DNA from 3 places in the Bradyrhizobium sp. CCBAU 11361 genome. Region 3 is predicted to be linked to each of the others. Evidence: predicted binding sites of a transcription regulator. Region 3 holds the regulator's gene; each other region holds the start of a gene.
The links. The regulator PhoB, encoded in region 3, activates phosphate uptake and scavenging genes when phosphate is short. The targets are predictions, from matches to a motif close to TGTCATNNANCTGTCAT.

Region 1: a site for PhoB is predicted at 3,155-3,171, ahead of phnF (phosphonate metabolism transcriptional regulator PhnF). Genes of this name have one in related genera too.
Region 2: a site for PhoB is predicted at 3,322-3,338, ahead of XI08_RS38135 (acetoacetate decarboxylase). Genes of this name have one in related genera too.

The regions. Positions count from the first base shown of each region.
Region 1 is NZ_LBJZ01000200.1:83,091-90,897, reverse strand. Features, by position in the region: gene XI08_RS43970 (winged helix-turn-helix domain-containing tetratricopeptide repeat protein) at 1-740, opposite strand, end outside; gene mddA (methanethiol S-methyltransferase) at 875-1,663, shown strand; gene XI08_RS43960 (GFA family protein) at 1,914-2,336, shown strand; gene phnF (phosphonate metabolism transcriptional regulator PhnF) at 2,389-3,120, opposite strand; gene phnG (phosphonate C-P lyase system protein PhnG) at 3,279-3,692, shown strand; gene phnH (phosphonate C-P lyase system protein PhnH) at 3,697-4,305, shown strand; gene XI08_RS43940 (carbon-phosphorus lyase complex subunit PhnI) at 4,309-5,412, shown strand; gene XI08_RS43935 (alpha-D-ribose 1-methylphosphonate 5-phosphate C-P-lyase PhnJ) at 5,409-6,305, shown strand; gene phnK (phosphonate C-P lyase system protein PhnK) at 6,298-7,095, shown strand; gene phnL (phosphonate C-P lyase system protein PhnL) at 7,104-7,802, shown strand.
Region 2 is NZ_LBJZ01000197.1:246-8,052, forward strand. Features, by position in the region: partial or broken gene XI08_RS38125 (carbohydrate porin) at 1-1,229, opposite strand, end outside; gene XI08_RS38130 (transporter) at 1,240-2,256, opposite strand; gene XI08_RS38135 (acetoacetate decarboxylase) at 2,370-3,152, opposite strand; gene XI08_RS38140 (patatin-like phospholipase family protein) at 3,379-4,554, shown strand; gene XI08_RS38145 (hypothetical protein) at 5,055-6,131, shown strand; gene XI08_RS38150 (hypothetical protein) at 6,249-6,794, opposite strand; gene XI08_RS38155 (glutathione S-transferase family protein) at 7,158-7,799, shown strand.
Region 3 is NZ_LBJZ01000200.1:219,025-226,831, forward strand. Features, by position in the region: gene XI08_RS44590 (aspartate aminotransferase family protein) at 1-525, opposite strand, end outside; gene XI08_RS44595 (GcrA family cell cycle regulator) at 981-1,490, shown strand; gene phoB (phosphate regulon transcriptional regulator PhoB) at 1,715-2,422, opposite strand; gene phoU (phosphate signaling complex protein PhoU) at 2,445-3,161, opposite strand; gene pstB (phosphate ABC transporter ATP-binding protein PstB) at 3,173-3,994, opposite strand; gene pstA (phosphate ABC transporter permease PstA) at 3,991-4,836, opposite strand; gene pstC (phosphate ABC transporter permease subunit PstC) at 4,841-5,830, opposite strand; gene pstS (phosphate ABC transporter substrate-binding protein PstS) at 5,972-6,985, opposite strand; gene XI08_RS44630 (ATP-binding protein) at 7,130-7,807, opposite strand, start outside.

The DNA of each region.
Region 1 (7,807 bases), 140 kb from region 3:
TCGATTGCGGCGACGATCGCGTTGGTGATCTCGTCCTGCACGGCGAAGACGTCGACGAGCTCGCGGTCATAGCGCTCCGCCCAGAGATGGCTGCCCGATGTCGCGTCGTTGAGCTGTGCGGTGATGCGCACCCGGTTGTTCGCCTTGCGCACGCTGCCTTCGACGATGTAGCGGACGCCGAGCTCCTCGGCGATCTGCCTGATGTGGACCGCGCGTCCCTTGTAGGTGAAGGACGAGTTGCGGGCGATCACCATGAACCAGCGCTGCTTCGACAGCGCGGTGAGGATGTCCTCGCTGATCCCGTCGCCGAAATAGTCCTGTGCGGGATCGCCGCTCATGTTCTCGAAGGCGAGCACCGCGATCGCCGGGCGGTCCGCCGCGGTGCGCGGCCGGGCAGGGACGGGCTCGGCGGGAGCAGGCGCCGCTGCCAACTCTTCCCGGACCTCGCCGATGAAACGAAAGCCCTTGCGCGGGATCGTCTTGATCAGCCGTTGTGCGGCGCCGTCGTCGCCGAGCGCCTTGCGCGCGGCGTTGATCCGGCTGTTCAGGGCGGAATCCGAGACGATGCGGTCGCTCCAGATCTGGCTGATCAGGTCATCCTTGCTGACCACTCGCGCCCGTTGCGCGACGAGGTAAAGCAGCAGATCGAACACCTGGGGCTGCAATGGCACGGCCACCCCGGCGCAGGTCAGTTCGCGCAGGTCGCCGTCGAGCACGTTGTTTTCAAAGCAAAATCGCACGTTTCTGTCGTCTCAAGCAAAAATCAAAGTCGTCTCAGGCGAAAATCAACCGTCCGCGAAAGTCTTGGGCATACCGATGCGGCATGGTGCAGCGACCAATGAAGTGCCGGCGTTTTGGCACAACGGAGCTTTCCATGTCCCAAATTGATCACCAGGTTCATTCAATCGGCCCGGAGGTTGCGGGCTCACGCATTTTCAAGTTCATCGCCTTTCTGTACGGAATTGCGGCATATCTCGTGTTTTTCGTCACCATTCTCTACGCTATCGGCTTCGTGATGGGGCTGGCGGTGCCGAAGACCATCGACACCGGAGCCGAAGCGCCCGTCGTTCGCGCGGTCATCATCAATCTGCTGCTGATGTCGCTGTTCGCGGTTCAACACAGCGTGATGGCGCGCCAGCAATTCAAGGCGTGGTGGACGCAATTCGTCCCCAAGCCGGTCGAGCGATCGACTTACGTGCTGTTCGCGAGCCTGTCACTGCTCCTCCTGTTCTGGCAGTGGCGTCCGCTGCCTGCGGTCATATGGGAGGTCGAGAATCCCGATCTTGCCGTGGCGCTGGTCACGCTGTCCTTCGCGGGTTGGATATTGGTGTTCACCTCGACCTTCATCATCAATCATTTCGAACTGTTCGGCCTGCACCAGGTGACCAACCATCTTGTCGGCAAGGAACCGGCGCCGCCGCGTTTCAAGACGCCGCTGCTCTACAAATTCGTCCGTCATCCGATCTATCTCGGCTTCATCATGGCGTTCTGGGCGGCACCGGTCATGACCGCGGGCCATCTGCTGTTCGCGGCCGTGACCACGCTCTACATCTTCGTTGGCATCGCGCTGGAGGAGCGCGACCTCGTCGATCTCTTCGGCGACGAATACCGGCAGTACAAACAACGCGTGTCGATGCTTATTCCCTGGCGCCGGTCAGTTTAATCGTCGCGCCTTTCCGCCGCGTCCGCCGAAAGGAGGACGCGCGACGGAGCTGAGGCGTGTATCTCGCCGGACACCAGCCTTCAACGACCCTCGGGGTGATTCCCCCTCACTCCGATGTGACCAGCGCGAGCGAAGCTCGTCGCGTCCAGCGCGAGCGAACCTCGTCACGACCCCGCATCCGCCTTCGCCGAGATCTCGGTGAAGCGGAGCGGGGAGAGGATTTCCAACCTTCATCAACGGAGACGACCAAATGAAACATGTCGGACACTGCTTCTGCGGCGCGGTCACGGTCGAGGTCACGGGTGCGCCAGAGGCGATGGGCTATTGCCATTGCGGCTCCTGCCGGTCCTGGTCCGGCGGGCCGGTGAATGCCTTCAGCCTGTGGAAGCCCGATGCCGTGCGCATCACCGAAGGCGCGCAGCACGTCGAGACCTTCGCCAAGACGCCGCTCAGCCAGCGCAAATATTGCAGGAAGTGCGGCGGCCATCTCATGACCAATCACCCGCCGCTCGGCCTGACCGACGTCTTCACCGCCACCCTCCCCACCCTGGCGTTCACGCCCGGCGTCCACGTCAACTACGCCGAGACGGTGCTGCCGATGCGCGACGGCCTGCCCAAGCTGAAGGATTTTCCCGCCGAGTTCGGCGGCAGCGGCGAGATGATGCAGGAGTAGGAGGCCGCTGCTCTTCCTCGTCTCTCGTGGGAGACGGGAAGAGGGCTGCATCTCAGCCGTTCTCGACCAGAAACTCCACCCGCTCGGCGGCGAAGCGCGAATGCTTCGTCACCAGCGGCTTGCCATCGAGATCGTGGTCGGTGGCGTCGACCACGAGGATCGGCCGTCCCAGCGGCAGATCGAGCCGTGCAGCGTCGGTCGCATCGACGATGCCGGCGGTGATCCGGGTCGCGCCGCGGCGATAGTCGCGGACACCGAAGTGCTCGAGCAGTTTCGTCATCGAGCGCGTTGCTGCAAACACGCTGCCCGCATCCGGAAACAACTCCGCCGACAGCCATGTCGTGGAGACGCAGATCGGCGTGCGGTCGGCGAGGCGGATCGCCTCGATCCGCACCAGCGGCGCGCCGACCTTCAAGCCCAGCTCGCGCGCCAGCTCACGCGTCGCGACGTCGTCGGCCGCCTCGATCAACTGCCCGCGCGGCTCACGGCCGCCGGCGCCGACGATCTCGGAGAAGCGCGTGCGCGAGCGCAGCGGATAGGCGATGCGCTGCGCCTCGACATAGGTTCCGCTGCCGCGCTCGGCGCGCACCAGGCCGCGCTCGGCAAGGGCTGCCAGCGCCCGCCGCACGGTGTGGCGGTTGACGCGATAGGTCTCGGCGATCTCCATCTCGCCCGGCAGCTTGTCGCCGGCGGCAAAGCGGCCGTCGGCGATGCCACGCTCGATGCCGTCGGCAACGAGGCGCCATAGCGCGACGCCCGTGGAGGCGGTGTCCTGCATGCTCATATCGCCGGTCAGCCTAGCCCGAAAATCACACGCTTGTCACGAAACAGTCATGGCGCTTCCGTATGAAGTTGTCTACTATCATAGACAACTTGGATTCGGCAAGTTCGGTGGATCGGGTGACGCAGCAGACCAATCAGCAAGCCCAGCGCAAGGCCGCGATGGCCGTGCTGGAGCACGCGGAGGCGGGCGAGATCGCCGCTCGCCTCCGCGCTTTCGCCCTTCCGGCCCACCAGGATCTGCGCATGCCGGAAAACGGCCTCGTCATGCTGCGCGGCCGGGTCGGCGGCGACGGCGCCCCGTTCAATCTCGGCGAAGCCACGGTGTCGCGCGCCGCGGTGCGGCTTGCGAGCGGGGAGGTCGGCTTCGGCTACACGCTCGGACGCAACGGCGAGAAGGCGCGCCTGATCGCGCTGTGCGATGCGCTGGTGCAGTCGCGTGATTTTGGCGGGCTGGTGGAGCGGGACGTTATCGCACCGTTGCGCGAGCAGCTTACGATCCGGCGCAAGCAGGCGGCGGCCGAGACCGCCGCGACGAAGGTTGATTTCTACACCATGGTGCGCGGTGAGGGGTGAGATCATGACCACAATTGCGGAACTGCCGCCGGGGTTCGCCGACAAGGTGCTGTCGGCGCAATCGACCTTTCGCTCGGTCATGGACGCGATGGCGCGGCCGGGCTCGGTCCAGCGCATCGTGCCGATGGCGGGAACACCCGGGCCGATGATGCGCGGCGTCGCCGCGATCGCGCTGACGCTGTTCGATCACGATACGCCGCTCTGGCTCGATGCGCGGATGGCGGAGAGTTCCGCCGTCGTGAAATGGCTCAAGTTCCACACCGGCGCGCCGGTCATCCAGGATTCCTCGATCGCAAGCTTTGCCTTGATCGGCGACGGCGCCTTGCTGCCGGCGCTCGAGCGCTTCGCGCTCGGCACCAGCGAATATCCGGATCGGTCGACCACATTGATCCTCCAGGTCGATCGCCTTGACGCAGGGCAGGGCTTCGAGCTGCGCGGCCCCGGCATCGACGGCGTCGCGACGCTCCGGGCCTCGATCAAGCCCGCCGACCTGTTCGAGCGTCTGCGTGTCAACGAGACGCTGTTTCCGCGCGGCATCGACGTGGTGCTGGTCGCGGATGACGCCGTGGTCGCGATCCCCCGCACCACGCGTGTCGTGAGTAAGGAAAGCTGAAGCATGTATGTCGCAGTCAAAGGCGGCGAACGCGCCATCGAGAACGCCCATCGCCTGCTCGCCAACGCGCGGCGCGGCGACCAGAGCGTGCCGGAAGTCACGCTCGACCAGATCTCGGAGCAGCTTGGTCTGGCCGTGGACCGCGTCATGAGCGAGGGCTCACTTTATGATCGCGAACTCGCGGCGCTTGCGATCAAGCAGGCGCGCGGCGATCTGATCGAGGCGATCTTCCTGGTCCGCGCCTTCCGCGCCACGCTGCCGCGCTTCGGCGCCAGCGAGCCGGTCGACACCGGCGCCATGCGGGTGCAGCGGCGGGTGTCCTCGACCTTCAAGGACATTCCCGGTGGTCAGATCCTCGGGCCGACCTTCGACTATACGCATCGCCTGCTCGATCCCTCGCTCGCGGAGGGTTTTGTGCCCGAAGCGCCCGCGACGGCCGAGGCCTCGACCGCGCCGACGCCGCGCGTGACCGATATCCTGGGCCGCGACGGGTTGATCGAATCCTCGCCGCAGGCCGAGGACGGCGCCAGCGTCGGCGATCTCACCCGCGAGCCGCTGAACTTCCCGGCGGATCGCGACCTGCGCCTGCAAAATCTCGCACGCGGCGACGAAGGCTTCCTGCTGGCGATGGGCTATTCCACCCAGCGCGGCTACGGCCGCAACCACCCCTTCGCCGGCGAGATCCGCTTCGGCGAGGTCGAGGTCGAATTCTCCGCCGAGGACGTCGGCTTCGCCGTGCCGCTCGGCTCGATCGAGCTCACCGAGTGCCAGATGGTCAACCAGTTCAAGGGTTCTGCGACGGAAGCGCCGTGCTTCACCAGCGGCTACGGCCTCGCCTTCGGCCAGAGCGAGCGCAAGACCATGTCGATGGCGCTGGTCGATCGCGCGCTGCGTGCTCGCGAGCTCGGCGAAGAGGCGCTCGCACCGGCGCAAGATGAAGAATTCGTGATGTCGCATTCGGACAACGTCCAGGCGACCGGCTTCGTCGAGCATCTGAAGCTGCCGCATTATGTCGACTTCCAGTCCGAGCTTGGCCTGCTGCGCAAGCTGCGTCAGGAATTTGCCGAGGCCAATGCGCCCGATGCCATGAAGGAGGCCGCGGAATGAACGCGCCCACCTACAATTTCGCCTATCTCGACGAACAGACCAAGCGGATGATCCGCCGCGCCATCCTGAAGGCGATCGCGATCCCCGGCTACCAGGTGCCGTTCGCCAGCCGCGAAATGCCGATGCCCTATGGCTGGGGCACCGGTGGCGTGCAGGTGACGGCGGCGATCCTCGGGCCTGAGGACGTGCTGAAGGTGATCGACCAGGGCTCCGACGACACCACCAACGCGATCTCGATCCGTAAATTCTTTGCCAAGACCGCCGGCGTCGCCACCACGACGGCGACTGACGATGCGACCGTGATCCAGACCCGTCACCGCATTCCCGAGGCGGCGCTGCACGAGAACCAGGTGCTGGTCTATCAAGTGCCGATCCCGGAGCCGCTGCGTTTCCTCGAGCCGCGCGAGACCGAAACGCGGCGCATGCATGCGCTTGCCGAATACGGCCTGATGCATGTGAAGCTCTATGAGGACATTGCGCGCTTCGGACACATCGCGACCGCCTACGCCTATCCGGTCAAGGTCAACGCGCGCTACGTGATGGATCCATCGCCGACGCCGAAATTCGACAATCCCAAGATGGACAATTGTCCGGCGCTGCAACTGTTCGGCGCCGGCCGCGAGAAGCGCATCTATGCGATCCCGCCCTATACGAAAGTGGTGTCGCTCGATTTCGAGGATCACCCCTTCGAGCCCTACCGCTTCAACGCGCCCTGCGCGCTGTGCGGCGCCGAGAATTCCTATCTCGACGAGATCGTTACTGACGACAAGGGCGGCCGCATGTTCGTCTGCTCCGACACCGATTATTGCGAGGGCCGCCAGGCCGCCGGCCATCACGGCAGCCTGAGCGCTGCGCCGTACAAGGAGAAGGCGCAGGAGAAATCAAATGGCTGATCACGACATGCTGGACAACGATGAGCCGCTGCTGGTCGCTGAGTCGCTCAGCAAGTCCTACGGCCGCATCGCCGCGTGCCGCGACGTGTCGTTCTCGCTCTATTCCGGCGAGGTGCTGGCGATCGTCGGCGAATCCGGTTCGGGCAAGTCGACGCTGCTCCAGCTGCTGTCCGGCCAGCTCGCAGCCAGCGGTGGCCACGTCTCCTACCGGATGCGCGATGGCGTCAGCCGCGATCTCGCCACGCTCGGCGAGGCCGAGCGGCGCTTCCTGTTCCGCACCGACTGGGGCTTTGTGCACCAGGATCCCGCGCAGGGCCTGCGCATGGCGGTCTCGGCCGGCGCCAATGTCGGCGAGCGGCTGATGGCGGTAGGATGGAATCACTACGGCCGCATCCGCGACACCGCGGCCGACTGGCTCACGCGCGTCGAAATCGACGTCGCGCGCATCGACGATGCGCCGCGGACCTATTCCGGCGGCATGCGCCAGCGCCTCCAGATCGCCCGCAACCTCGTCACCGAGCCGCGGCTGGTGTTCATGGACGAGCCGACCGGCGGCCTTGATGTGTCGGTGCAGGCGCGCCTGCTCGATCTCTTGCGCAGCCTCGTCGCCGAGCTGCATCTCGCCGTCGTCATCGTCACCCACGATCTCGCAGTCGCGCGGCTATTGTCGCATCGCGTGATGGTGATGAAGGGCGGCCGCGTCATCGAGACCGGTCTCACCGACCAGGTCCTCGACGATCCCCGCGAGCCCTACACCCAGCTCCTCGTCTCCTCGATTCTGCCGCCATGAGCTTTACGATGACCGCCATGATCGACATCGCCGACGCCAACAAGACCTTTACGATGCACCTGCAAGGCGGCATCGAGCTGCCTGTCGTGCGCGGCGTGACCTTTCACGTCAATCCCGGCGAATGCGTCGTGCTGTCGGGCCCGTCGGGCGCCGGCAAGTCGTCGATCCTGAAGATGATCTTCGGCAATTACCGCTGCGACTCCGGCCGCATCGGCATTCGCCATCGCGGCGCGCTGATCGATCTGGCCACTGCCGAGCCGCGGCAGGTCCTCAATGTGCGCCGCGCGACCATCGGCTATGTCAGCCAGTTCCTGCGCGCGGTGCCGCGGGTTGCCACGATCGACGTCGTCGCCGAGCCGCTGATCGCTGGCGGCATGGCCCGAGCCGAGGCGCAGCAGCACGCGGGGGCCCTGCTGCACCGTCTCAATATTCCTGAAAGACTCTGGCAGCTTCCGCCCGCGACCTTTTCCGGCGGCGAGCAGCAGCGCGTCAACATCGCGCGCGGCTTCATCTCCGACCTGCCGATCCTGCTGCTGGACGAGCCGACCGCTTCGCTCGATGCCGCCAACCGCGCCGTCGTGGTCGAGCTGATCGCCGAGAAAAAGCGCCAGGGCGTCGCCATGGTCGCCATTGTCCATGACGACGAAATCCGGCATCTGATTGCCGACCGCATCGTCGATGTCACCAGCTTTGCCGCCGCGGCCTGAAGGAA
Region 2 (7,807 bases), on a different contig from region 3:
CTCGTTGCTGCGTACCGGGCCCTGCACGCCGGTGAAGGCCTGCGTGTCGAGATCGAGATTGCGGGCGGTGTTCGAGATCCGCATATAGGCCATCGCCACGCCGAAGCGGTCGAGCGGACGGCCTGGGGCAAACCCGACGAAGCCGATGCCGCCGTCCAGATAAAGATCGATCAGATTGCGGTCCGGCGGGCTGTAGGCGATGCGGCCGAAGGCGGTGACGCCCGGGATCGAAGCGGAGGTGGTGTTGTCCTTCACCTCCGGCGGGCGGTAGAGCACCTGCTCGATCACGGCGAAGATGCCGTAATTGCCGCGAAGCTTGGCCGGAACGCCGCTTCCAGAGGGATCGGCGATCGAGAGCCCCCCGCGGTAAAGCGCTGGCTTTCGAACGAGCCATAATGCTTCCAGGCGCCCGGCGTGAAGTTGCCGGCGAGCGGACGGCCGCCAATATCGATGTCGTAGCTGAAGCGGACCTGCCCGATCACCCAGAGCGGATCGTTGACGCGGAATGCGAGGCCGTGATGGTCGCGAATCTGCGGATCGGCCTCGCCCGGCCCGGACGGATCGCCGTTGAACACCGCGCCATAGGCGGTGATCTGGTCCGTCAGCGCGGCCTTGACGCGAATGCCGGGCACCGCGATCGGCGGTGCCGGGCCGCCGGCCGGAAGGTTGCTCGCCTTGATCGCCGGCCAGCCGAAGGTGCCGTTGATGAAGAGGTCGTCGGTCTGGCTGTCGAAGAACTCGACATCTGCGGCCTGCTGGCCGGCCCTGATGTTCAGCCTGTCGCCAAAGAAGCTCTGCTCGAAATAGGCGTTGTAGAGCCGCCGGTCCGGCAGCGCCTCGATCTCGCTGATGGTTGCGAGGTTCTGCAGGTAGTTGCGCGAGAGCCCGCGGCCGTAGATCACGAAGGCGTTGGCGTAGAAGCGTCCCCCCGTCCAGCCGACCAGCTTGTCCAGATCGGCATCGACCGAGAGATCGAGGCGACCGAAATGGATGGCGCCGCGCGCAACGCCGCCCGAGACGTTGCCGATGTTGTCGGCGATATAGGTGGCGCCGAAATTCAGGCCCTTGTTGGCGAGCCCGTCATGCCATTCGTTGAACCATTTTGGCGCCAGCCATTCGGCCGCGCTTTCGTCCTTGGCGCCGGCGAACGCGCTCGTGCTGGCCAAGGCGCACACCAGCGCAATTGCAGCCACGCTTCGCAGCGGAGATCTGTCGGCAGTGCCGTTCACGGCTGGTGCGCTACTTGAAAATGCCCGTGCGCCGCATGAACAAATAGGCGGCACCGACCGACGAGGCCATCAGCACCGCCGCCCAGAGAAATCCGCTTTCGACGTCGGTGAGCGGCAGGCCCTTGGTGTTCATGCCGAAGATGCCGGTGATCAGCGTCGGCGGCAGCAGCAGCGAGGTCACGATGGAGAGCGTGTGGAGGTGGCGGTTGCTCTCCTCCTCGTTCTTGAAGCGCAGCTCCTCCTCGAGCAGGCGGCTGCGCTCGCGCAGCTCGACGATGTCGTGATCGAGGCCATCGAGCCGCTGCGCCAGCTTGCCAGCGTGGATCCGCAAGCCCGGCGACAGGTGATCGGTGTTCTTCTGGTCGAGCCGGTGAAACAGCACGCGCAGGCCGGTGAGCTGACGATGCAGCCTGACGCAGGTGCGGCGCAACCGGCCGAGGGTGCGGCGCATCTCCGGCCTCGCCTCGTCGGCGAGGATGCGCTCCTCGATGCCGTCGATCTCCTGCCCGAGCTTGTCGGCCATCCTGTCGAGCGTGTCGGCAACCTCGTCGACGATCTTTTCCAGGAGGTGGGCGACGTTGTCGACGCGGTAGCCGCCTTCGAGCACCCGGCGCGTCGCATCCGCCGAGCACAGCGCCTGATGGCGGCCGCTGACCAGCAGGTGCTCGGTCATGGCGAAGCGCAGGAACGCGGTCTCTTCCGTCGGACTGTCGATGTCGCGCACGAGGTCGGAGAACACGCCGTAGACGCAGTGGTCGATGACATGGAGCTGCTGGAACGTGTCGTTCGACAGCAGCAGTTCGCGCGCAAGCGGCGGCAGCGTTGATGCCGCAATCCACGGCCGCGCCCGCGCGTCGGTCAGATTGAAATGCAGCCAGAGCCGGCCGTCATGGCTGAACTCGATCGGCCGGTCGATCGGCAGCGCCTCGGCGCTGCCGTCGCTGTGCAGGCGGAACGCCCAGACCAGGCCCGGAATGGCAGGCTCAGACCCCGATATCGCGCTGACAAGCTTTGCCGGCTCAGCCATGATCGCCCCAACCGTCAACACATGCCCCGTCTCCTGAAGATGGCTGACGGCATCTTCCGGACCCACGCGGGTACTCAATTACGCCTCTGTTACAGTTTGATGATGGCGCCGCCCTATTCCGCGGCCAGCCCCGTCGCGGCCGCCGCCTCGGCCTCCCTGATGTAGTCGTGCACGACGCGGCCGAACGGCAGCGTCAGATCGGCGATGTAGTGATGCGCGCCGACGACGCGGCGAACCGGGAAATCGGCAACCGGCGCATTGACGTGCGGCACAAGGTGAAGACGTCCGGGCCCCATCCAGGAGCCCTTCGGCACGATATCGGTGAGGTTGATCGCGACGAGCTGGCAGACTTCGAGACGGCCATCGACGCCCGGGATCATCTTCAGATTCACTTGCGTCTTCGACAGCGTGGCGCGGGTGAGATCGCCGTTGCCGGCCATGCTCTCGTGCTTGTAGCCCATCGTGCCCATGGCGACGAGCTGGCCGGCATATTCCAGCGTCCCCGTCAGCGTGTCCTTGACGATCTCGAGTTTGGGATGGGCGTATTTCTTGGGAAAGCCCCAGATCTCGCGGCCCGCGGCGATCGGCGGATCGTCGTCGAGATACATCTGCGAGACGAAGTTGACCTCCTCGCCATGCAGGCGCGCCGGGATGACGAGCCCGGACTCGGTGTAGCTGCCGAAGCCGGAGGAGTCCGGCATCCTGATCCATTCGTAATGCACGATCGGCTGGTCGATCGGCTCCAGCGGCTCGGGCAGGCCCGCACGGATCAGGTCCGGATCGGTCTCGTAGGTGATGACGAGGAATTCGCGGTCGACGAAGCGATAGGGACCGGCCGGGTAACTCGGTCCCGCGGCCGGCATGGACGGAAGTCTCAGCACATCTTCCCTGCGCATCGCTGGTCTCCTCATGTCTGTGATGCCTGCCCGGCAGCGTCGGGCGGCGACCCAGATTGCTAGCGGCCGTCATTGACCGCGATGTGAAGGATTTCCGTCAGGCGCGCGACCCGCGCGCCATTCTCGTTGCGATTGACCTGCATGCAGACGATGCATCGGGCGCCACTCTTGTCATCACGCCGTCACCGCAGGACGCAATCGTTCGGCGAAGGCAGGAGGCATCGCCATGGACGCCCGCACGTCGCAACCGACTTATCAGACCCATCAGCCTCCCGTGCGGGGCTGGCGTCCCGAGCGCTGCGATCGCGTCGCACTGGTGCTGCAAGGCGGCGGCGCGCTCGGCGCCTACCAGGCCGGCGTCTATCAGGCGCTGCACGAGGCCGGCATCGAGCCGGACTGGGTCTGCGGCGTATCGATCGGCGCGATCAACTCCGCCATCATCGCCGGCAACCGGCCGGAGAAGCGGCTCGATGCGCTGCGCGTCTTCTGGGAGCGCATCACCAACCGCAAGGTCTGGCACTATACCCCGGATGGCGACGTCTTCCGCCAGTGGCGCAACCTCACCAGCGCGTGGATGACGTCAGCCATGGGCCAGCCCGGCTTCTTCACCCCGCACCAGGTCAATCCCTGGTTCAGCCCGATCGGCGCCAGGACGGCGACGAGCTATTACGACACGACGCCGCTGCGCGAGAGCCTGCGCGAGCTCGTCGACTTCGATCTCATCAACGAGAAGAAGGTCCGCTTCGCCGTCGGCGCGGTGAATGTGCTCTCCGGCAACTTCATCTATTTCGACAACGCCCATGACGAGATCGGGCCGGAGCACATCATGGCCTCCGGCGCCCTGCCCCCGGCGCTGCCGATGGTGCGGATCGGCACCGATCATTTCTGGGACGGCGGCATCGTCTCCAACACCCCGCTCCAGCATCTGCTCGACCAGGAGGACGCGCTCAATTCGCTGGTGTTCCAGGTCGACCTGTTCAGCGCCCGCGGCGTGCTGCCGCGCTCGATCCAGGACGTGATGGCCCGCCACAAGGACATCATGTATTCCTCGCGCACGCGCCACAACACCGACGTCTATCGCCGCACGCACAATCTCAAGGTCGTGCTCTACAAGGCCCTGGCGAAGCTGCCGGAAGAGCAACTCTCCGACGAGGAGCGCAATCTCAAGGCCAGCCTCTGCCATATGCCCGAGATCGCGATCCTGCACTTGATCTACCAGCAGAAGGCTTATGAGGGCGACGCCAAGGACCACGAATTCTCGGGCACCTCGATGCGCGAGCACTGGGCAAGCGGCTTCGAGGACACCAAGCGCACGCTGAAGCGGCGCGACTGGATCAAGATGCCCGAGCAAGGCATGGGGCTGGTGGTGCACGACGTGCACCGGGAGACGGAGAGCGCGTAGCGCGGCGACGCTCGCGGCAAGCCTTCCGCAAAAACACTCGAAAACAACCCCACGCAATGTAGCCGATGGCCGGCGGCAGATGCCTCCTGCATCTGCAAAACCATTTGGCACGTTGGGCAAAACAGCGGCATCACGCCATCCTGCCGCAACCGTACGATGCTCAATGAAGGATGCTTCGCAGGGTATCGGCTGACCACGCAATCCCCTGCACGAGAGTCAACTCGGCTGCACCACATTGCGACGCGAACGGACGCGTCGCGGCTTGCCTTCGTAGCTGACACGAACTCTTCTGCCGAGGTCGGCGTCTCTCCCTCCTCGACCGCCCGACGTGCATGAAGATGTCAGCGCCGATATCCTTCAATCGGATGACGGCGTCGGATCGTGACTTTGATAATGAGTCACCACTGAGCGGCCATGAATTTAGCAGCGACAGGTTCCGCCTCACCAACAGCGAGTGACGAGACGATTTCGCCTGGTCTCGATTGCGAGGAGAGATAGAGATGGCGGTTAGAGCTAGTGTCGAAGATGAACGCTTCTATAAAAAGATAGAGAAATCCCTCGATACCACCGCTAGCTTCTGGACCTTCGCGTCCGAGGGACTGAAGACTTACGACAAATATCGGCGAAGCCCGGCCTCTGGGCCGCTCGCCAGGGCGCAAGCGCTCTTGCACGAGTATAACGAGAGCCCGGTGAAACCCGGCACTCTGTCGAAAGTTCTCGCCAAGGCGGACAAAGCCAAGAAGTACTACGAATACGTCCGCAGAGTAGAGGATGCAGTTGACGAGACGAAGCGAGACGGCGCGCTTCTTAAGCTCGGCATCAAGATCTCCATGGACCTCGCCAAGAAATGGCTCGGCGCATCGCTGACGACGCATCCCTACTATGCCTACCACAAGGTCATGCTCGACGCTCTGGCTGACGCACTCAACGCAGCCCACAACAGCAGATCCACCGTCGACGCCTATCGGCGCGCGGTATCCGCCGCAACCTCGACGGCCGTTGCGAAAGAGTTCAAGCGGCTGGAAGGCAGAAAGGTCGAGATCGTCGCGGCACATGTGGAGTTCACGGACAGGATAGGCGTGGCCGCCGACATCGCGCGCGGCTTGATAGACCAGAAGCTAGCTGAAAGAAAAATCCAACAATATGGCGGAACGGCTCGTATTGCCGCAGCCGTCGCCGATCTCCAGGCGTGGCGCGCGATGTGGGCCGGTCTCGCTTGCGAGTCGATGAAGCTCGTTATCATGGCAGGCACCGAGCTCAACGTTGCCGCCGCAGCGACGCACGAGATGCGACAAACGATGGCCAAGCTCATGGGCGGTGGCACCACGAGTGTGCTAGCCGGTCGTGGCGCCATCAACGCCATCGAATGGGAAAAGTACGATCAGATAGTCAACAGACGGACGCCAGATCGGGCGGCGATGGACCCGGTCGCATTTGCACAGTCCAATCATGGCCGGGCCCTTGCCTGGACCACGGCCCTTGCAGAAATGTGCGATTTCGTCACAAGCGACGAGGTCTACTTCCCTAGCAAATTCAATACTCAGCTCGAGCGACTGAACAAAGTTCTGTACGTCTGATAAGCCTGTCTTTGTCAACGGTTGGGGTGGGCGAAGGCGAGCCGCCAATGGTCTGGCGGCCCGCCGAGGTCTCGTTCCTGCTTCCGTCACATATCGAGATTGATGTCGGCGTTTCCCTCAACTCGTCGTGCCGCGCGGGTTGACGACCGTATACCCCCGCAAGGAACGCGCGTGCATTCTTGTTGCGTGTCCGCCCGAGTTGGCGTCATACGCCATCCAGATGTCTCCCCCGAGGTGCTGCTCCAGGACGAACACGTGGCCGCGTCGTGCCGCCACCATTCCCGGCGCTGGCGATGTACGCGGAAAACGCAGCCAGTTGGCCGCGAGATTCAATTCCGGCACCATACGACCGAACACGCGCAGGGCCGCGCCGCAACCGCAGAAGGACGAAGGACAACCGGCCGGTCGACCGCCGACGATCCGATCGCCGGGGGCATTCATCGTCGCAACGGCGCTGCCAGCGGCGACCATTGTGAGTTGTCTTGAATTGGGCGCCTGTGATGAGTACCTGGAAACGCGCTCGCGCCGCGTTTGCGAATGCGAGAAGTCGCAGGGCATGATGACATTGCATTCCGGCGCGCGATCAATGCGGTAGGGTCGTGCTTCCGAAGCAATAGAGCTGACGGCAACTAAAAAACACGCAAAAAGAACTGGCTTGAACATTGCAGGACTCCGAGTTGAAGGGTCCTGCCCCGGAAGACGAGCAACTGATAACAGTTTGGCTGAAATGGGCCTAAAGAGCGGCCGAAAATGGCTGCATTTGCGGGCCGCTCTCCTCAATCCCCCATAAGCCACACGTTGCGACCGAAATGATTAACTCGCAGAGTACGAACGTCCGCCTTCGACCCTTCCAGCGCTCGCGACAAGCGACCAGCTTCGCGTTGCGCCGGAAGCGGGAGGTCGCGACCGCCTGCGACGCCGAAGGCGTTGCGCAGGAGTCTTCGACGAGCCTTGTACATATCGTGTCAGAGTGGAAATCTCGCTCCCGCGAATTTAGGCACTCAAGCCGGCGTAAGGACGCTCATTATGCTCACTGTCTATGGCGAAGGTCGTGGATTCCGTGTCGTTTGGCTGCTCGAGGAATTGGGAGTGGCTTATCGGCTGCGCCCGGTCGATCTGCGCGCTGTCGAGCATGATCCCGATTTTCTTGCGATCAACCCCGCCGGCTTTATCCCGGCGCTACAGGACGGCGAGATGATCATGGTCGAATCGATCGCGATCCTTGAGTACCTGCTTGCCCGCCACGGTCCGAGCCCGCTCGCCGTCGCCCCGGATGATCCCGCTTTCGGCGCCTATCTGCAATTCCTCCATTTGGGAGAGGCTGGGCTCGCTGTACCAATGAACGCCGTCTTCGTCGGTCGCGCACTCGCGCCCGAAGCAGAGCGAAACGCCCGGGTCACAAACTGGGCACTGGAGACCTTTCATAGCCGGCTGGGATTGGTCATCCAGCGTCTCACAGATCGTCCATTTCTCGCCGGAGACCAGTTCACTGCTGCTGACATTTCAGTGAGCTACGCTCTCCTGCTTGGTCTGCGAACCAGCAACTATACCCCGGGTTCAGTCGAGCGTGCCTATCTCGCCCGCACGACGACACGCCCCGCCTACGCCCGGGCGATGGAAATCTGCCAAGCCACCAAAGCTTGGGCGGAGCGATCACCGACGTTGTAGAGCCAAGT
Region 3 (7,807 bases):
GATCGCTTTCTTGACGGCCTCGATGTCGCCATGCGGCACCTGATCGAAGCCATCCATCGGCGGACCAAAACCTTCGAGATATTTTGCGGATCCCGTTGCAGCCAGCGTCGCCAGCGTGCGGCCGTGGAAGGCGCCTTCGAAGGTGATGATGCGGTAGCGATCCGGATGCCCCTTGGAGAAGTGGTGATGGCGGACCAGCTTGATCACACCTTCCAGCGCCTCGGCGCCGGAATTGCAGAAGAACACGAAGTCCCCAAAGCTCTCATTGCACAGGCGCGTAGCGAGCTTCTCGCCATCCGGGCTCTGAAAAAGGTTCGACATGTGCCAGAGTTTCGTCGCCTGCTCCTGCAGCGCCTTGACCAGCGCAGGATGGGCGTGGCCGAGCGCGTTCACCGCGACGCCGGACGTAAAATCGAGATAGCGATCGCCATTGGTCGCAATCAGCCAGCAGCCTTCGCCGCGCTCGAAACCGAGGTCGGACCTGGCGAAAACGGGAAGCAAATGCGGCGCTGCGCTGCTAGTCATGACGGTCACTTGATGTTGCGGACGGTGTGAGCGTGCATTGCGCAACGCACCATTGACCGGCCCGGAAAACGAAACGTGCCGCCTTTTAAGGGCGGCACGTGACACTATCTTATGCTTGGTGAAACCGGTGTCAATGCCGCCCGAAAGCCTCGCGAAACGCTGAATCCGTAGTCTTGCGGTGCCAAATTTGCCGGATTTTGGCCACGGAACATGTGGAAGCGAGTCGGCTGACTCTTGCGCGTGAGTCACGCCATATTGTAGCGTTTGGCTTGTCAGATACGACATCTCGTGCAGCAGTTCTGATCCTCTAAGTCCTCATGTACCGGCGTAAACGTTCGGGCGCATCTGGTGTGCCCGGCGAGCCTTAAGGGATTCTGACGGCACGGGTTTTTCGAGGCTTAGGCATTCGCCGCGAGGCGCCAGGATGGCAGCCGCACGGCGAGGGAAAGGGTGCAATGACGGTTTTGACCTGGTCCGACGATCGCGTCGAGCAGTTGAAAAAGCTCTGGGAGGCCGGATTATCGGCCAGCCAGATCGCAGCCGAGCTCGGCAATGTGACCCGTAATGCCGTGATCGGCAAGGTGCACAGGCTCGGCCTGTCCGGCCGCGCCAAGAGCCCGTCATCGGCGGCTCCGCGGCCGCGCAAGGCGCGCCCCGCGCAGCACATGATGCGGGTGAGCCGCCCCATTGCGCGCGGCAACACCGCGCTGGCGCAGGCCTTCGAGGTCGAGGTGGAGGCCGAACCGGTCACCTACGACAACGTGGTGCCGATGAGCCAGCGGCTGTCGCTGCTGGAGCTGAACGAGGCGACCTGCCACTGGCCGGTCGGCGATCCCTCGAGCGCGGATTTCTTCTTCTGCGGCGGCAAGGCGCTGTCGGGCCTGCCCTACTGCGCCCAGCACTCGCGCGTGGCGTATCAGCCGGCCGCGGATCGCCGGCGCGCACCGGCCAAGCCCTCGCGGTGAGTTTAAGCCCGCGCTGCTAGTGTCGCGCGATGACGGCTCAAAATACTCCGTGCCGTCCCGGCGAAGGCCGGGACCCATACCGCGAGGTCTATCGACTCGTCCGCGGTGCCAATTCCGAACAACTCGTCTTCGCCAAACCACTTCCTGTGGTTATGGGTCCCGGCCTTCGCCGGGACGACCACTGAGTTTGCGGTCGCACTCAGCCCTAAAACATCCGCACAGGCTTACGTCTGCTCCGCCTTCGCAAAGCGATCATCCAGCGCGTAGCCGGCGCCGCGGACGGTGCGGATCGGGTCCTGCTCGCGGCCGAGATTGAGCAGCTTGCGCAGGCGGCCGATATGGACGTCGACGGTTCGCTCGTCGATGTAGATGTCGCGGCCCCAGACGCTGTCGAGCAGCTGCTCGCGCGAGAACACGCGGCCGGGATGCTCCAGGAAGAACTCCAGCAGGCGATATTCGGTCGGGCCGAGGTCGATCGGCCGGCCCGAGCGCGCCACGCGGCGCTTGTCGCGATCGAGCTCGATGTCGCCATAGGCGAGCACGGTGGCGAGCCGCTCGGGGCTGGCGCGCCGCAGCAGGCCCTTCACGCGCGCCAGCAGCTCCGGCACCGAGAACGGCTTGACGATGTAATCGTCCGCGCCGGTCGCAAGACCCCGCACCCGCTCGCTCTCCTCACCGCGCGCGGTGAGCATGATGATCGGCAGCTGCTTGGTCTCGGGCCGGGTCCGTAGCCGCCGGCACAGCTCGATGCCCGACAGTCCCGGCAGCATCCAGTCGAGCACGATCAGATCGGGGATATGTTCCTTGAGGCGGGTGTCGGCGTCGTCGCCGCGCATCACCGTCTCGACGTCATAGCCGTCGCCTTCGAGGTTGTAGCGGAGAAGCTCGGTGAGAGCTTCCTCGTCCTCAACCACCATAATGCGTGCGCCCATGGTGTCGTCGCTCCTTGCGTCTTCAGGTATTCGGGACCGTCGTGGCGAAGGTCGTCATGTCGCCCTTCGGCCGCTTGTCGGTGATCGCCTGGCCCTCGATCATGTAGAACACGGTCTCGGCGATGTTGGTGGCGTGGTCGCCGATCCGCTCGATGTTCTTGGCGCAGAACATCAGATGGATGCAGAACGAGATGTTGCGCGGATCCTCCATCATGTAGGTGAGGAGCTCGCGGAACAACGAGGTGCAGATGGCGTCGACTTCCTCGTCGCCCTTCCACACCGCCATCGCCGCCGGCAGATCGTGCGCGGCATAGGCGTCCAGCACCGACTTGACCTGCTGCTGCACGAGGTCGGTCATGTGCTCGAGGCCGCGGAACAGCTTGAGCGGATGGAAATCCGTCTCCAGCGCCGCGACGCGCTTGCCCATGTTCTTGGCGAGGTCGCCGATGCGCTCGAGATCGGTCGCAACGCGCATGGCGCCGACGATCTCGCGCAGATCGACCGCCATCGGCTGGCGGCGGGCGATGGTGAGCACGGCGCGCTCCTCGATGCGCTTCTGCAGCGCGTCGAGCTCGGTGTCGGTGGCGACCACGCGCTGGCCGAGCGCGACGTCACGGCGGATCAGCGCGTCGACGGAATCGACGATCATGCGCTCGGCAATCCCGCCCATCTCGGCGACGAGCCGGGTGAGCTCCTGGAGGTCGGTGTCGAAGGCCTTTGCGGTATGTTCAGAACCCATGTCCCGTCTCCTCAGCCGAACCGGCCGGTGATGTAATCCTGCGTGCGCCGGTCGCTCGGCGACGTGAAGATCTTGCTGGTGTCGTCGAACTCGATCAGCTCGCCGAGATACATGAAGGCGGTCTTGTCGGAGACGCGCGCCGCCTGCTGCATGTTGTGGGTGACGATCGCGATCGTGTAGTTCTCGGACAGTTCCTGGATCAGCTCCTCGACCTTGGCGGTCGAGATCGGGTCGAGCGCCGAGCAGGGCTCGTCGAACAGGATCACCTCGGGCCGCACCGCGACGGTGCGGGCGATGCAGAGGCGCTGCTGCTGGCCGCCGGAGAGCGACAGGCCGGAGGCGTTGAGCTTGTCCTTGACCTCGTTCCATAGCGCGCCGCCGCGCAGCGCCTTCTCGACGCGGTCGTCCATCTCGGACTTCGAGATCTTCTCGTAGAGGCGGATGCCGAAGGCGATGTTCTCGTAGATCGTCATCGGGAACGGCGTCGGCTTCTGGAACACCATGCCGACGCGGGCGCGCAGCAGATTGAGGTCGAGCTTGCCGTCGAGGATGTTGGTCTGGTCGAGCATGAGCTGGCCGGTGGCGCGCTGGCCCGGGTAGAGGTCGTACATCCGGTTGAAGATGCGCAGCAGGGTCGACTTGCCGCAGCCCGACGGGCCGATGAACGCCGTGACGCGGTTGGCGCCGAGCGTCAGGTTGATGTTCTTCAGCGCGTGGTGCTCGCCGTAATAGAAGTTGAGGTTGCGCACCGTCACCTTGGCCGGGGCCTCGGGCAACACCGGCGCCTGGGGCAAACCACCAGCCGCGCTCATCGATACGGAAAGCTCACTCATTTTGCGGTCCTCTCGGCGCCAAGGATGCGCGCGCCAATGTTCAGGGCAAGCACGGTAATCGTGATCAGCAGCGCGCCGCTCCAGGCCAGCTGCTTCCAATAGGCGTAGGGGCTCTGGACGAAGTTGTTGATGGTGACAGGCAGGTTCGCCATCGTCTTGTTCAGGCCGAGGCTGAAGAACTGGTTCGACAGCGCGGTGAAGAGCAGCGGCGCGGTCTCGCCGGCGACGCGGGCGGTTGCGAGCAGCACGCCGGTGATGAGGCCGGAGCGGGCGGCGCGGTAGGCGATCCGCTTGATCACCAGCGAGCGCGGCAGGCCGAGGGCGGACGCCGCCTCGCGCAGCGCGTTCGGCACCAGCAGCAGCATGTCCTCGGTCGTGCGCAGCACCACCGGGATGACGATGACGGCGAGCGCGAGGCTGCCTGCGATCGCCGAGAAGCCGCGCATCGGCACCACCACCGCGCCGTAGATGAACAGGCCGATGATGATCGAGGGCGCCGAGAGCAGGATGTCGTTGATGAAGCGGATCACCGAGGTCAGCTTGTCGTTGCGGCCGTACTCGGCGAGATAGGTGCCGGCGAACAGGCCGAGCGGCGCGCCGATGCCGACGCCGAGCACGGTCATGATAATCGAACCGACGATGGCGTTGCGCAGGCCGCCTTCAGTCGAGCCCGGAGGCGGCGTGTCCGCCACGAAAATCTCAAGGTTCAGACCGGCGATGCCGTTGTAAAGCAGTGTGATCAGGATCAGCGCAAGCCAGGTGACGCCGAAGGCGGCGGCGGCCATGCAGAGTCCGCGGATGACGAAGTCCTTGCGGCGGCGGCGTGAATAGATCGGGTTCATGGCGTCAGTTCCCCGCCTTCTTTTCCAGCCGCATCAGCATCAGCCGTGCCGCTGCGAGCACGAAGAAGGTCAGCACGAACAGCAGGAGGCCGAGCAGGATCAGGCCGGACTGATGCAAGCCGTCACTCTCGGCGAACTCGGATGCGATCGCCGCCGAGATCGTGGTGCCCGGGGCGAAGATCGAGGAGGAGATGCGGAACGAGTTGCCGATGATGAACGTCACCGCCATGGTCTCGCCGAGCGCGCGACCCAGCGCCAGCATGACGCCGCCAATGACGCCGACGCGGGTGTAGGGGATCACCACGCTGCGCACGACTTCCCAGGTGGTGCAGCCGACGCCGTAGGCGGCCTCCTTCAGCACCGGCGGCACCGTCTTGAACACGTCGACCGAGATCGAGGTGATGAAGGGCAGCACCATGATGGCGAGGATCAGCGCGGCGTTGAACAGGCTGAGATAGGACGGGGGCCCCGCGAAGATCGCGCCCAAGACGGGGACGCCGTCGAAGATCTTGATCATGAAGGGCTGGAAGGTGTTGGCCAGGAACGGGCCCAGCACGAAGAAGCCCCACATGCCGTAGATGATCGAGGGAATGCCGGCGAGCAGCTCGATCGCCATCCCGATTGGGCGGCGCAGCCATTGCGGACAGAGCTCGGTGAGGAAGATCGCAATGCCGAGGCCAACGGGAATGGCGATCAGCATCGCGATGAAGGAGGTGACGAGCGTACCGTACATCGGCCCGAGCGCGCCGAGCACGGGCGGATCCGCCGACGGCGCCCAGCGCTGCGTCCATAGGAACGACAGGCCATATTCCTTGATCGCCGGGAAAGCGCCGACGATCAGCGAAATGATGATGCCGCCGAGGATCAGCAGCACCGAGATCGCGGAGAGCCGCGTGATCCAGTAGAAGGTGACGTCGCCGAGCTTGAACGCGCTCAAGGCCTTGGCGCGATCATACGGTCCGGCGTCGTCGATTATATCGCTCTGAACGGCCATCTCTGCCACGCCGATCCCCTGTACCCGTTATATACGCTTGCTGTCGGTCTTGTTGTTGGTCTTGCGCTCCGGATGCGGCGCTGGGCCGATCCGGAGCGGAGGTCTTTTCAGATCCCGGCGCGCTGTCCGGGACTGGAGCGCTTAGCTCTTGATCTCGGCAGCCCAGGTCTTCTCGATCAGGGTCACGACACCCTCGGGCATCGGGATGTAGTCGAGCTCTTCAGCCGCCTTGCCGCCGTTCTTGAAGGCCCAGCGGAAGAACTTGATGGCTTCCTGCGAGGCCGCCTTGTCGGTGGCATCCTTGTGCATGAGGATGAAGGTCGCCGCCGTGATCGGCCAGGACTTCTCGCCGGGCTGGTCGGTCAGGATGACGTAGTAGCCGGGCGCCTTGGCCCAGTCGGCGTTCGAGGCGGCCGCCTGGAAGGCCTCGACGGTCGGCTGCACCGGCTTGCCGGCCTTGTTGACGAGACCGGCGTAGGTCAGCTTGTTCTGCTTGGCATAGGCGTACTCGACGTAGCCGATCGAGTTCTTGGTCTGGCCGATGTTGCCGGACACGCCCTCGTTGCCCTTGGCGCCGACGCCGACCGGCCACTCGACGGCCGTGCCCTCGCCGACCTTGCTCTTCCAGTCCGCGCTGGCCTTGGAGAGGTAGTTGGTGAAGTTGAAGGTGGTGCCCGAACCGTCCGAACGGCGGACCACGGTGATCGCCTCCGACGGCAGCTTCAGGTTCGGATTGAGCTTCTTGATCGCGGCATCGTCCCACTTGGTGATCTTGCCGAGATAGATGCTGGCGAGCGTCTCGCCGTCGAACACCATTTCGCCCGGCTTCACGCCCTCGATGTTGACGACCGGAACGATGGCGCCCATCACCATCGGCCACTGGACGAGGCCGTCCTTCTCGAGCTGCTCGGCCTTGAGCGGCGCGTCGCTGGCGCCGAAGGTCACGGTCTTGGCCTGGATCTGCTTGATGCCGCCGCCGGAACCGATCGACTGGTAGTTCAGACCGTTGCCGGTCTCCTTCTTGTAGGCGTCAGCCCACTTGGAATAGATCGGGAATGGGAACGTCGCACCGGCGCCGGTGATGTCGGCAGCAAAGGCTGCCGTCGTCGATGCGGCGACCAAGCCGGCAGCGACGATGGTTTTGAGGAAATTCATGCTGGTCTCCATACAGGGGAGCGAAGCGCCATCCGCGCCCGATCGCGCTCCCCGTGCCGCCCCTTTAGGAGCGGTCGGCTGTGCTTTTACGAAGGTTTAGTGACAGTCGGATGACATCTTCAAGCAATTGAAATCGCTTGAGTTTTAGGCTGTCGCCGGGGGCCTGACCTGGGGAAAGCAGGCGGTGAAAGTGGCGCCCTGTTTGGGCACGCTTTCGATCACAAGCCGGCCGCGATGCCGGTTAAGAATATGTTTCACCAGCGATAATCCGAGCCCGGTCCCGCCCTGCAGGCGGCTGTCGCCGACGTCGACCCGGTAGAACCGTTCGGTCAGCCGCGGCAGGTGCTCGGGCGCGATGCCGGGGCCGAAATCCCGGACCATGACCCGGATTTCCTGAGTTCCATCAGTGGCGGCGCCCGAGGTCAGTGACACGATGACGCGTCCGCCCGAGGCACCGTATTTGAGCGCGTTCTCGATCAGGTTCTCGAACAGGCGGAGCAGCTCCTCGCGGTCGCCCGCGATCATCACCGGCGGCTCCGGCAGATGGATCTCGACCTCGACCTGGCGCTCGCGCGCCAGCGGCTCGAGCCCGTCGGCGACCTGGCGGATGATCGGCAGAAGGTCGACCAGGGTGTCGGGCCGCACATGGGCCGACAGCTCGACCCGCGACAGCGAGAGTAGATCGTCGATCAGGCGCGCCATGCGGGTGGCCTGGTTGTGCATGATGCCGAGGAAGCGCTCGCGCGCCTTGGGGTCGTCCTTGGCCTGGCCCTGGAGCGTGTCGATGAAGCCGGACAGCGCGGCGAGCGGCGTGCGCAGCTC